Regions from separate parts of the Streptomyces sp. HUAS TT7 genome, predicted to be linked through region 2. Evidence: riboswitches for the same ligand, from Rfam matches in the RefSeq annotation. Region 2 holds a riboswitch; the other holds the start of a gene.

Region 1 (6,087 bases), 7.2 Mb from region 2:
GCCGCACGTCCCACTCGCCGACGAGATCGAACGGGGAGCGCCGCCCTCGTCGCGTTGTGTCCGGCCGGCTCGGACCGCCGGCGGGATCCGGGACCCTGGCCCAGCAGCAGCCGAGTTCGGCAGTGCAGCCACCGCCACGTGCGAAGCTCGGCCCAAGCCCGCTGTCTGTTCGAACTCGCAGGATGCGAACTACCTTTGACGGCGTCCGATCAGTACTGTTCGCCGAGCGGTGGAGAGGTCGACCAGCATGGGCACGTTCAGCACGCGTCCGACTCTGCAGGGAACCTTCGGCATGGTGGCCACCACGCACTGGCTCGCTTCGCAGTCGGCGATGGCCGTGCTGGAGGACGGCGGCAACGCCTATGACGCGGCGGTGGCCGCCGGGTTTGTGCTGCACGTGGTCCAGCCGCACCTCAACGGCCCGGCCGGTGAGGTGCCGATCATTGTGGCCCCGGCGGAAGGGCCGGTCCGGGTGCTGGCGGGGCAGGGCCCCGCCCCCGCGGGGGCGACGATCGGGCACTACCGCTCGCTCGGGCTCGACCTCGTACCGGGGACCGGTCCACTGGCCGCCGCAGTCCCTGGCGCCTTCGACGCATGGATGCTGCTGCTTCGTGACTACGGGACCAAGTCCCTGGCCGAGGTGCTGAAGTACGCCATCGGCTACGCCGAGCAGGGGCATCCCGTCGGCACGGGCGTCAGCGCTGCCGTCAGGGCGCTGAGCGGACTCTTCAGGGCGGAATGGACCACGTCCGCCGAGCTGTACCTGCCCGCACCCCGCCCGGGCACCCTGTTCAGGAACCCCGCGTTGGCCGCGACTTGGCACACCCTGCTGAAGGGCACCGCAGGAGCCTCCCGCGAGGCAGGGATCGAGGCGGCCCGCACGATCTGGCGCGAGGGCTTCATCGGCGAAGCGCTCGCCGAGTTCGCCGCGAGGCCCGCCCTGGACAGCTCCGGCGAGCGCCACGCGTCCACCCTCACGGGCGACGACCTGGCCGGCTACCGGGCGCAGTACGAAGCCCCGCTGACGTACGACTGGAACGGCTGGACGATCTGCAAGCCCGGTCCCTGGAGCCAGGGCCCGGTCTTTCTGCAGCAACTCGCCCTCCTCCCCGACGGGTTCGGCCATGACTCGCCCGACTGCCTGCACACCTTGGTGGAGGGGACCAAGCTCGCCATGGCGGACCGGGAGGCCTGGTACGGCGACGCCGCCGACGTCCCCGTGGCCGACCTGCTGAGCAGGCCCTACAACGACGGGCGGCGTGCCCTGATCGACGATCGGGCGTCGTACGAACTGCGCCCGGGCAGCCCGGACGGGCGCACGCCGCGCCTGCCCGGCCACCACTCACCGGACAGCCGACGGGACGCATGCCTGATCGGGGAGGGCAAGCCGACCGTCGGCTCGGACGGGGCGTTCCGCGGCGACACCTGCCACATCGACGTGGTCGACCGCTGGGGGAACCTGGTCGCCGCGACGCCCAGCGGCGGCTGGCTCCAGTCCAACCCGGTGATTCCCTCGCTCGGTTTTCCGCTCGGCACCCGCCTGCAGATGGCCTGGTTACAGCCGTCCCTGCCCAATTCGCTGACCCCGGGCCGCCGTCCACGCACCACGCTCTCGCCCTCCCTCGGGCTGCGCGAGGGCGTTCCGGTCATGGCGTTCGGCACCCCTGGCGGCGACCAGCAGGACCAATGGTCCCTGCAGTTCTTCCTCGGAGTCGCCCTCGGCGGCCTCGGCCTCCAGGACGCGATCGACGCGCCCGAATGGCACACCGACGGCTTTCCCAGCTCCTTCCACCCGCGCACGATGCGTCCCGGCAGCCTCACCGTCGAGTCGCGCATCGGCGACGCGCGCAGATAGCCGAGCTGCGCGCCCGGGGACATGACGTCACCGTCGCCGGTCCGTGGTCGCAGGGACGGGTGTGCGCGGTCTCCCGGGACCCGGACACGGGTGTCCTCTCCTCCGCCGCCAGCCCGCGGGGGATGCACTGCTACGCGGTCGGCCGCTGACAGTGCAGGACACCTGCCTGGTCGGCGGGCCAGGTTTCACTGCCCTCGATCGCGGCCTGCTGACGCTCCGTCATCTTCTGGGAACAGTACGTGCCATGAGCCCCGCTTCGGGACCGATCCCGGCCGCACCTGACAACCGGCACCCTGGCCTCCACGACCCCCACTATCTGACGCGGCGCAACGCCCTCGCGGCGGCGGCCCGCGGCCAAAAGACGCCCTTCGTGTTCGCCGCACAGTCCGTCGACCACCTCGCCGCCACCTTAGCCGCGTTCTGCGAACGCTTCGACGACGAGCCCACCGAGGGCGAGCGGCGTGGCGACGAGGGCACGCCGGGTGCGGATCACCCCCACGCCAGTACAGGCCATGCCCCACAGAGGCACTGAGCAGCCCATCCGCGCCCCGGGCGGCGTCCGGCGACGGTGCCACCCCGCAGGCTGGGCATTCGGCCCGCGTCAAGAGTTCCCCAAGTACTTGCGTGATCGCGCAAGAAGGGGGCTATGCTTTTCGAGGTTTGAAGAAGGCACCTCGTTCGGTGAGGCGTCCGCGCGGACACAGGCCACCGACCCCACGACGTCGAGAGACGCCCAGGGGCGGGACAGGTCTCCCCGGCTCAAGGGGTGGGCCCCAAGTGGCTTCCCCGGCAAGGGGATTACGCCGTGCAGTGCCAAAGCTCTGACGAGTTGGGGTGAACCCACCCGCGAGGTGGGTCCGCTCCTTGCCGAGTCGATGCGGCACTGCGGGTGCCCCGGCCGGGAGGAGGCGAGAGACATGGACGGTAGTTGCAGTAGTCCGGGCCACAGTCGGCCCCATACCCGTTTCCGTCTGTCTTCTCTGACCTCCGGTACGCGGTAACCACCTCCCCTGCGCATCCCCACTCCCCCACGCACCCGTGCGGCTTCGCCGTGCCGGGTGTCGGTGCTGCGTGCCCGCAGGAGGGACTGCTGCTGCGCACCTTCACGAGCAGCAGCAGCGTCCACAGCGGCTGGGCACCTGCTGATCTCGATGATCCTGGCCGTCATCAAGATCGTCCAGGTCGCCCTCGGCCAGTGAACCCCGCGTGGGGCGGCGGACACCACCGCCCCGCGGCTCAAGAGCCAGACCGTCGTCAACTCCCCTTGAACGAGGGAGGACCCATGCGTTTCCTCCAGCACCTCTCGAAACCGACCACAACCCCCGTCCGCCGTCTCTCACCGGCCGGATGTACTTGCCCGTCGCTGCCCCTGACGCTGTTCGACGGCACCCCGCGCACCTATCTCCTGGACGACCCGGCCGGCTGTCCCGGCCCGCACGCCCGGCACGCCGCGTACCACCCGCGCGTCCACCTCGCCTACCTGCTCGCCCGCCAAGGCCGTGAGGCCCGCTGGCTGGCCCACTTCACCGACCTGCCGCTGGCGGCCGCCCACCGCATCAGCCGAGCCGCCACCGGCACCCCGCCCGGCTTCCCGTCTTCTCCCGCCCGCGCCCTGCGCCCCACACGGAGGTGATCACCCATGTCCGTCCTGACCGCGATCCACTTCCCCGTCCACCGCGCCACGCCCCGCAAACACGGTCGGCTCCGCGAGCTGTTCAGCAGCATTCTGCGGCGACTCGCCGACAGCCCGCTGGACAGCACCGTCATCCGCGCGGCCCCGGGCCCGGCGGCGGCGCGGACTCCCTCGGCACGCGCCCGCAGCGGTTCGGCCCCGCACGCCCACTGGCACCCCGTCACCGGCTCCGACGGTCGACGCCACCTCGAAGCCACCTGGCATTAGCACCGGCCCCCAGCAGGCGACAACGCCGCGCGGTGTGGCTTGACTGCGCACCTCGCCCGCGAGGTCGGCCCGCAGAGAGCTCTGATTCCCGGACTGCGCACCATGACACTGACACCGCATTGACTCCACAGGAGGGGACATGCCCCTGAACTACCGATTGGTCCACCGCGTTCACCGTGACCTGTTGACCGCGCCCACGGGGAAAGGGTGGCGCCGACAGACCCAGCCCGCACCGCAGTCGTCGTCCCGGCCCGAAGCCCCAGAACTGCCGAAGGCCCCGGTGCACCGTGCGGGCGGCCTCGTCGTCGACTGCGGAACCCGCCGCGCCTCAACCGAAGGGCGCCAGCTGAGCCTCACCTGTATGGAGTTCGAGTTGATCGCCCATCTTGTCGCACACCCGGACCGCGTCTACACCCGCCGACAGCTGATGGAACTCGTCTGGCAGCAGAGCCCCTCCGGCGACATGCGCACCATCGATACACACATCGCGCGTCTGCGCAGCAAACTCGGCCCCAGCCACCGCACGATGATCCGCACCGTACGGCAGGTCGGCTACGCCTTCGACCCGTCACCCACCGCGGCGTTGCCCGCGATGGGTGACTGACTCGCTCCCCTCCGCCTTCGCCCGGCGGTACTCACGCCTCAAGGAGGTGTCCACGTGCGATTCCTGCCCCGTGTGCGGGTGAGGAGGGCAGGGCCGCCTGCCGCCTCGGCTGCGTCCCTTGCCACCGTTCACATCCACTGCGGCCGGCGTGCGGAGACCAAGGTGCGCGCACTGTGCGTGCTGGCTCTCACCAAGCCCAGCGCGCACCTCCTGGGCCTGCACGTCAACCGCCACGACGCGGCCACCGCGTGTCTGCGACTTGCGGTGGCCCTGGACGGTCCGGGAACCATGCTTCTGGACCAACTGGTGGATCAGTTGTCCCGCGAGCCCAGCGTGCGCGACCTGCACTGGCACCAGCACCGTGAACCCGACACCCGGACGCGCAAGCCCCAGCCGACAAGGAGGCCCTTCCATACACACGGTTACGGATCCTGACGTCACCTTTCCGTCACCCGTCCATGCCGCGGTCTCCCCCAGCACCTCGCCCGGCTGCGGGCGGTCGGGTTGGTGACCGTACGCCGCAACGGCACCCGCATGCTCTACCGCGGCGCGAATCCGCGCGTCCCGGCCCTGCTCGAAGCGGCCCTGCGCCTGACCGCACAGCTGACGCCGCAGGGGTCCGGCGGCCTTGCGAGGGCGAGCCCGCGACACGGCCTGGCTCGTCGGCCGCCTGGGTCTGTCCCCCGAAGTCACAGCCCTCCTCGTCGGCGTTCCGCGGGCAGGTCGTGGTCGTTCACGCCACTGCGTCCCGTTCGGCTTCGGTGGGCGTTGCGTCCAGGTGCCAGTGCAGGTCGTGGATGCCGGGTTCGAGCGACAGCCGGGCGATGAGCTGTTCCAGGGCGCGGGCGGGGTCGCCGCCGACCGCGACGACTGCCCGCAGTTCCGTGGTGTCGTCGTCCTCGCGCCGCACGCGCAGTCCGGTGGGGGTGAGCCCGCTGCCCGCCATGGACTGCAGGAGCAGGGCGCGGATGTGGGCGTCCTCACCGCGGTCGCACACGAGGTGGACGGTGGCGCGTACGCCTTCGGTGTCGGGGTCGTGCTGGGGAACCCGGTCGATGAGCCGTCCGGCGGGCCGCAGCGCCAGATGGACGGCGAGGACCGCGACCGTGCCGATCAGGGCCAGCCCCAGGCGGCCGGAGGCGGACAGGACCCCGACGGCGGCCGAGCACCACAAGGTGGCGGCGGTGTTGAGGCCGCGTACGGACGCTCCGTCGCGCAGGATCACGCCACCGCCGAGGAAGCCGATGCCGGAGACGACGTACGAGGCGACCCGGGTGGGGCTGCCGGTGTCGCCGACCGCCTCGCTGTAGAGGACGAACAAGGTGGCCCCGGCGGCGACCAGCGCGTTGGTGCGCAGCCCGGCCATGCGGGCGCGCCATTGCCGTTCGACGCCGATCAGGGCGCCGCAGCCGACCCCCACGGCGAGCCGCAGGGCGAAGTCGAAGGTGGTCAGGTCAGCCATGGCAACCTCCTCGTACCCTGCACCGGCAGGGCGGTCCAGCGGACGCGGCGCAACGAGGTGTCGGCTACCCCGTGCCGGAAGGGCGGGTGGACGTGTGGATGCGGGGCCTGCGCCGGCCCTGCCCACTGTGACTGCAATCCATGTGCCCCGCCTCCTCACCGGCTTATGCCGGGGTCACTACGGGCAGCCTAACCCCGCAATCGCGCCGAGCGAGCGATGCCGATGCGGGCTTCGGGTACGCACCCGGTGAGCTCGGCCCTCGTCGA
Region 2 (6,087 bases):
AGGAGAGCACAGGGCGGGACTGACGCCACGGTCGCGGGTTCAGCGGTGCTGGGAGGGCGTACCGGCGGCGTCAGCCTTCGCGGATGGCGTAGCCGAGCGCTCGTTGGCCGAGGGTCTCCTCGACGATGTCGAGGAGTTCCAGCAGAGCCTCGGCGATCGCGGCGGGCTTCTCGCCGGCCGCGATGCGTCGGCCGATCTCGCTGTAGAGCAGTGAGTGGAACCAGCCGATCTCGCTGGCGACCACGCGTGGCGTCTGGTCGTCGGGGGCCGCTGCGGTCTCTTCGGCCAGGACCGCGGCGAGGGCGTCGGTCATCTGTCGGCCGAGGTCTTCCAGGCGGGCGGTGAGCGTGGGGGCTGCCCGCATCATCTCGAATACGGGGCCGAAGCCCGCGGTCAGGCCCACCTTCCGGTCCCGGCGCCGCAGTTCGTCCCGCAGTTGGCCGAGCACCGCTCGCGCGGCGGACTCGCCGGGCTGCCGGGCGCGCACGATGTCGGCGAGCCGCTGCGGGGATGCCTCGTCCGGCGGCAGAACGAGGTCTTCCTTGGCCGCGAAGTAGTTGTAGAGGGTGTTGACCGAGACGTCCGCGGTTGCTGCGACTTCGGCGATGGTGACGTTGTCGAAGCCCCGTGCCACGAACAGGCCGAGAGCCGTCTCGGAGATCCGTTGCCGCGTCTGCCGTTTCTTCCGCTCCCGCAGTCCTTCACTCACAGCAGCTCCTGGGGAAGCCACTGGGCGGATACCCGTGCGCGGGAGGCGAGGTGGGTCACATAGGCGTCGCGGACGTCCTGCGGGGTGGCGAACCCCGGCTCGTCGGCCAGCCACGCGTCCGGCACGGCCGCGACCACCCGGTGCAGCACCTCCGGGGGCACCCGGGGGGCCAGTTCGGCGTCCGCCGCCGCCATGTCGAGGCCGGGCGAGCCCAGCGCGTGCGACCGGAAGTCGTAGGCCTTGCCGACCGCGTCCGCCGCGCCCTCCCACCGGTAGTGGAACACCAGCGCCGCGCCGTGGTCGATGAGCCACCGACGGGGCTCTTGGCGGCCGGAGGTCGGCCACGTCATGAGATTCGGGCTGTGCACCGTACGGTCCACATTCGCGGTGAACGCGTCCAGCCAGAGAATCCTGGCCGACTCCACCGGATCGGCATCGGGCGCACCCGGAGTGAAGTCGGCGGCTCCCGGCAGGTAGTCCATGCCGAGGTTGATCCCCGCGCTGGCGTGCAGCAGGTCCTGCACCTCCTGGTGCGGTTCCTCGGCGGCTACCGAGGGATCGAAGTCCACCAGCACCAACTCCGGTACCCGCAGCCCGAGGTGACGCGCCAGTTCGCCCACGATGACCTCGGCGACGAGCGCCTTGCGGCCCTGTGCCGAGCCGGTGAACTTGACCACGTACGTCCCCAGGTCGTCGGCCTCGACGATGCCGGGGACGGAGCCGCCGCTCCGCAGCGGGGTCACATACCGCACGGCCGTCACCGTGCGCAGCCCGTCCGAGGGTGTCTCCATACACTCCTGTCCCTGCTCCGGCTGCTGGCGCCCGCCCCGGCTAAAAGTGAAATGCACTGCAAATATACAACGCGCTATCGTTTTTGTGAGCTTCCACGGGAGGGAACGATGACAGTGACGACGGTCGGGCACGAGGCCGCGGTGGGACGCGCCAACGCGGCTCTTCAGACATACACGCTCTCGGGCGACGGCTGGCGCCGCAGCCCCGGCGAGACCCTGCAGCAAGCCCTCGCCGACCTTCTCCACTGGTGTGACGACACCCAGCGCGACTTCGACACCGCCCTCAAGCAGGCACGCGCCCGGCACGCCGCGGAGAACTCGCCCTCCGCATAGGCGCGGACCGCCCTGCGCACGCGGCCGGCTACAGCATCTCTCGATCAGCCACGCCCTGGTGTGCCCACTGCCACGACTCACCTCTCGTGGCTCCAAGTCCCGGGTTGCTGACCGAACGTGAGTCATGGCCGGAGGGGATCACCGTGCACCTCGGCGCGACGCCTTCTCGGCCGGGCCAAGAAGACCCGCCCCGCCATCGCCAGGAGCTGAGTCGGCACCGGCTTCAAGAATGCCGTCGTCGAGCACGGCGCCAGGCGGTGGCGGCTTTCAGGCTGCGGCCGTCTCCCGAGCGGGCGGCCCGATCGCGGCGCCGAGTACGGCGTTGTTGGGCAGGAGCATCTTGCCGTCGTCGGTGTGGAGTTCGATGAACAGCAGGGTCATATCGGTGACTTCGCCCTCGATGCGGCCGCCGAGCGGGCCGGACTGGACGCTGATCCTCTCGCCGATCGTGAAGGGGTGCGCGACCAGCAGTACCAGGCCGGCGAAGATGTTGCCGAGGACCGGCTGGGCGGCGATGCCCAGGATCACGCCGGTCAGCGCACCGCCGACCAGCAGTTTCTCCCACGGGACCCGGACCAGGCTGAGTGCGCCGAGGATCACCAGTGCGTAGCCGGACAGCAGGCATATCACGCGCAGCGCGGCCGAGCGGTTGTCGCTGAGCCGCCCGGTCAGCAGCTTCACCAGGTCGTCGGTGGCTCCGCGCACGGCGATCAGCGCGCCCACCAGGAAGACCCCCGCGCTGATGCCGGCGACCACCCGGGACGTCATCGACTGGTGGCTGTCCGGATTGCCGAGCAGTCCGCCGAAGTTGAGCGACACGACGAGCCCGCCGAGGGCGAGCGACGTGGTGATCACGGCCCGCCGGGTGCGGATCACCCCGCGCCAGTGCAGGCCGTGCCCAACGGTGCTGCCTGCGGCTTTGTGGTCGTGGTCCATCGATGGGCCCCCTGTGGTGTGAACGTCGCGGAGCAGAGTACCCGCACTCGCGGAGGCGGTTCGGCCACGGTGCGGCGGAACCCGAACGAGTCGTTCCGCGTCAAGGGTTCACCAAGTAGTTGCGTGATCGCGCAAGAATCAGGCTATGCTTCTGGAGGTTTGAAGAAGGCACCTCGTTCGGTGAGGCGTCTGCACGGACACAGGCCACTGACCCCACGACGTCGAGAGACGCCCAGGGTCAGGACAGGTCTCCCCGACTTAAGGGGTGACCCCAAGTGGCTTCCCCAGCAGGGGGATTACGCCGTGCAGTGCCAAAGCTCTGACGAGTTGGGGTGAACCGGGATCCGCCCGGTCCGCTCCTTGCCGCGTCGTCCAGCGCCCGTGTGCGCTCCGGCCGGAAGGAGGCGAGAGACATGGACTGCAGTTGCAGTAGTCCGGGCCATAGTCGGCCCCGCATCCGATCGACCTCGCCCGTCCTCGGCACGCGATAACGACACTCCCTCCGCACACTCCTTCTCACCCGCACCCGTACGGCCCCCGGCCGTCCCGGGCGGCCGGGCTGCTTCGGTGTGCCATATGTGACTGCCGCGTGCCCCCATGTTCTCCCCCTGCCAGGGGAATCGGGAGGCTCACCATGACCACCGCACCCGCCAGGCCCACCATTCCGACCCCCCGCACCGCCGTACTGGACGACGCCCACGTCGGCGACATCCGCGGCGCGCTGGGCACCATCAAGCAGGACGACCACGGCGAGCGCCGGGGCCTGTCAGCCAAGCTCAAGACCCTCCTTGCGATAGTCGGCCCGGGCCTGATCGTGATGGTCGGCGACAACGACGCCGGCGCCTTCGCCACGTACGGCCAGGCCGGCCAGAACTACGGCACCAGCCTGCTGTGGACCCTGCTCCTCCTGATTCCCGTGCTCTACGTGAACCAGGAGATGGTGCTGCGCCTGGGTGCGGTCACCGGCGTCGGACACGCCCGCCTCATCCTTGAGCGGTTCGGCAAGTTCTGGGGCGCGTTCAGCGTCATCGACCTGTTCCTCCTCAACGCCCTCACCCTCGTTACCGAGTTCATCGGCATCACGTTGGCCGCGGGGTATCTGGGGCTGCCCAAGGTGGCGTCGGTGGTGCTGGCCGCGGCGGTCATCATCGCTTCCGCGTTCACCGGATCCTTCCGCCGCTTCGAGCGCATCGCGATCATCCTGTGTGCCGGTTCGCTGCTGCTGGTTCCGCTGTACTTCATCATTCACCCGGCCTCCTCGCAGATGGCACACGACTTCGTGGTGCCCAACATGCCCGGCGGCTCGGGTGAGTTGGCGACGGTGATGCTGCTGATCATCGGCATCGTCGGCACCACGGTGGCGCCCTGGCAGCTGTTCTTCCAGCAGTCGTACGTCATCGACAAGCGCATCACCCCGCGCTTCATGAAGTACGAGAAGGCCGATCTGTGGCTCGGCATCGCCATCGTCATCATCGGCGCCGCCGCCGTCATGGGCATGGCCGCCGCCGCGTTCGCCGGAACCAGCGGCTTCGGCAACTTCGACGACACCGCCGGTGTCGCGGCCGGCATCGAGGCCCACGCGGGCAAGGTCGCCGGCGTGCTCTTCGCAGTGGCCCTCCTCGACGCCTCGATCATCGGCGCCTTCGCAGTCTCACTCTCCACCGCCTACGCCATCGGCGACGTGTTCGGCATGAAGCATTCGCTGCACCGCGGCGTGAAGGGCGCCAAGGGCTTCTACGCCATCTATGCCGGCCTGGTGGCCGTGGCCGCCACGATCGTCCTGATCCCCGGCTCCCCGCTCGGCCTGCTCACCCAGGGCGTACAGACCCTGGCCGGAGTCCTGCTGCCGTCCGCCTCCGTATTCCTGCTTCTCCTCTGCAACGACAAGGCCGTGCTCGGCCCGTGGGTCAACGGCCCGAAGACCAACGCGTTCACCGCCGCGGTCGTCGGCGTCCTGGTCACCCTCTCCGTCATCCTGACCGCCTCCGTCCTGTTCCCCGACATCACCGCGAACGCGATCCTGAACATCATGGCCGCCTGCGGCGTGGCCGGGGTCCTGGCAGCCGGATACTCCTTCACCCGGCGGCGCACCGGCACCAAGGAAGACCCGATCGACCGCACCGGACGCGACGGCTGGCGGATGCCGCCCCTGGAGACACTCACCCGGCCGACCATGTCCACCACCCGCAAGATCGGCATGGGCGCCCTGCGCACCTACCTGCTGATCGCGATGATCCTGGTCGTCATCAAGGTCGTCCAGGTCGCCCTCGGCCAGTGAGCCCCGCGCGGGGCGGCGAACAACGCCGCCCTCGCGGACGCAGCGCCATACAGCCGTCGACTCCCCTCGGCCCGTCACCAACTCCCCTTGAACAAGGGGGGATCCGATGCGTTTCCTTCAGCACGTTGCCGGGTGGCCGGTATCCGGGGAGAGCAGCCGGCACACCTGCCGGTGACGTAACACCCGGGCCCGGCGTTCCCCGGTGCGAGCGCGGAGTGTCGTCCAGCCGACGGCTCAGGGGGCGGGGCATCAGCCCCTCTCGGGCGACCGGTTCGACCCCGTTACGGGGCGGGACTGGGGCGCAGCTGACCGGGGGCGGGCAGGCCCTGGGGCACCGGCGATACGCCGTGGACCCGCTCGGCCGGGGTGCCGCTGAGTGCTTGGTCCATGTATGCGAGAAGTGCGTCGCCGATCGGGTTCGGCAGCGGCTTGCCGTCGTCGCCGAACCGCTCGTACTTCATCAGGTTGTGGCCGATCGCGGCCTGGCGGCGCCCGTCCTCCGTGGACATCGCCCAGGTCCCCGCCCCGAACACGCCACCGTCGTGGCCCCAGTACCAACCGCCGCTGGGCATCTTGAGGGTGAACAGACCGAGCCCGTACCGCATCGCCACCTCCTGTCCCGCCTCCGGCTCGTACGCGGGAACCGTCGTCTTCATCTCCCGCAGCTGTGCCGCGCAGAGCAGCTTCCCGCCCAGCAGCCGGCGGTAGAAGTCGTTGAGGTCGTCCATCGTGGAGACCATCGCACCGGCCGTCCCGGCCCAGGACATGTCGTAGACGCTGTAGTCGCGTGCCGGTGCGATGGTGCCGTAGAACGACTCGTACATCTTGGCGTGCGGCCCTTCGATGCGGGCGGAGCGCGGGAAGTAGGTGTGCCGCAGCCCGGCCTCGCGGATGACGTTGTTGGTGATGTACGACTCGGGGTCCTGGCCCGTGACCTTCTTCAACAGCAGTCCGGCGATGATGTAGTTGGTGTTCGCGTACGCGTACTTGCCGCGCGGGGCCAGCGGCTTGGCCGCCAGCCCCAGGCGGACCAGCTCCTC

The links. A riboswitch is a leader RNA that binds a small molecule or an ion and turns the genes downstream of it on or off. The one in region 2 is predicted to bind magnesium.
Region 1: it holds a riboswitch for magnesium, as region 2 does, so the genes downstream of both, ACSHXC_RS38605 (hypothetical protein) here and ACSHXC_RS05595 (NRAMP family divalent metal transporter) in region 2, are expected to answer to the same signal.

The regions. Positions count from the first base shown of each region.
Region 1 covers NZ_CP196175.1:8,491,362-8,497,448, reverse strand. The annotation lists partial or broken gene ACSHXC_RS38620 (ISL3 family transposase) at 1-104, shown strand, start outside; partial or broken gene ACSHXC_RS38615 (gamma-glutamyltransferase family protein) at 248-2,004, shown strand; gene ACSHXC_RS38610 (hypothetical protein) at 2,100-2,387, shown strand; M-box (ykoK) riboswitch at 2,522-2,696, shown strand; gene ACSHXC_RS38605 (hypothetical protein) at 3,138-3,488, shown strand; gene ACSHXC_RS38600 (hypothetical protein) at 3,495-3,755, shown strand; gene ACSHXC_RS38595 (winged helix-turn-helix domain-containing protein) at 3,940-4,359, shown strand; gene ACSHXC_RS38590 (hypothetical protein) at 4,414-4,794, shown strand; gene ACSHXC_RS38585 (MgtC/SapB family protein) at 5,093-5,821, opposite strand.
Region 2 covers NZ_CP196175.1:1,289,467-1,295,553, forward strand. The annotation lists gene ACSHXC_RS05575 (TetR/AcrR family transcriptional regulator) at 71-709, opposite strand; gene ACSHXC_RS05580 (HipA family kinase) at 706-1,500, opposite strand; gene ACSHXC_RS05585 (hypothetical protein) at 1,609-1,833, shown strand; gene ACSHXC_RS05590 (mechanosensitive ion channel domain-containing protein) at 2,101-2,769, opposite strand; M-box (ykoK) riboswitch at 2,935-3,108, shown strand; gene ACSHXC_RS05595 (NRAMP family divalent metal transporter) at 3,404-5,047, shown strand; gene ACSHXC_RS05600 (serine hydrolase domain-containing protein) at 5,329-6,087, opposite strand, start outside.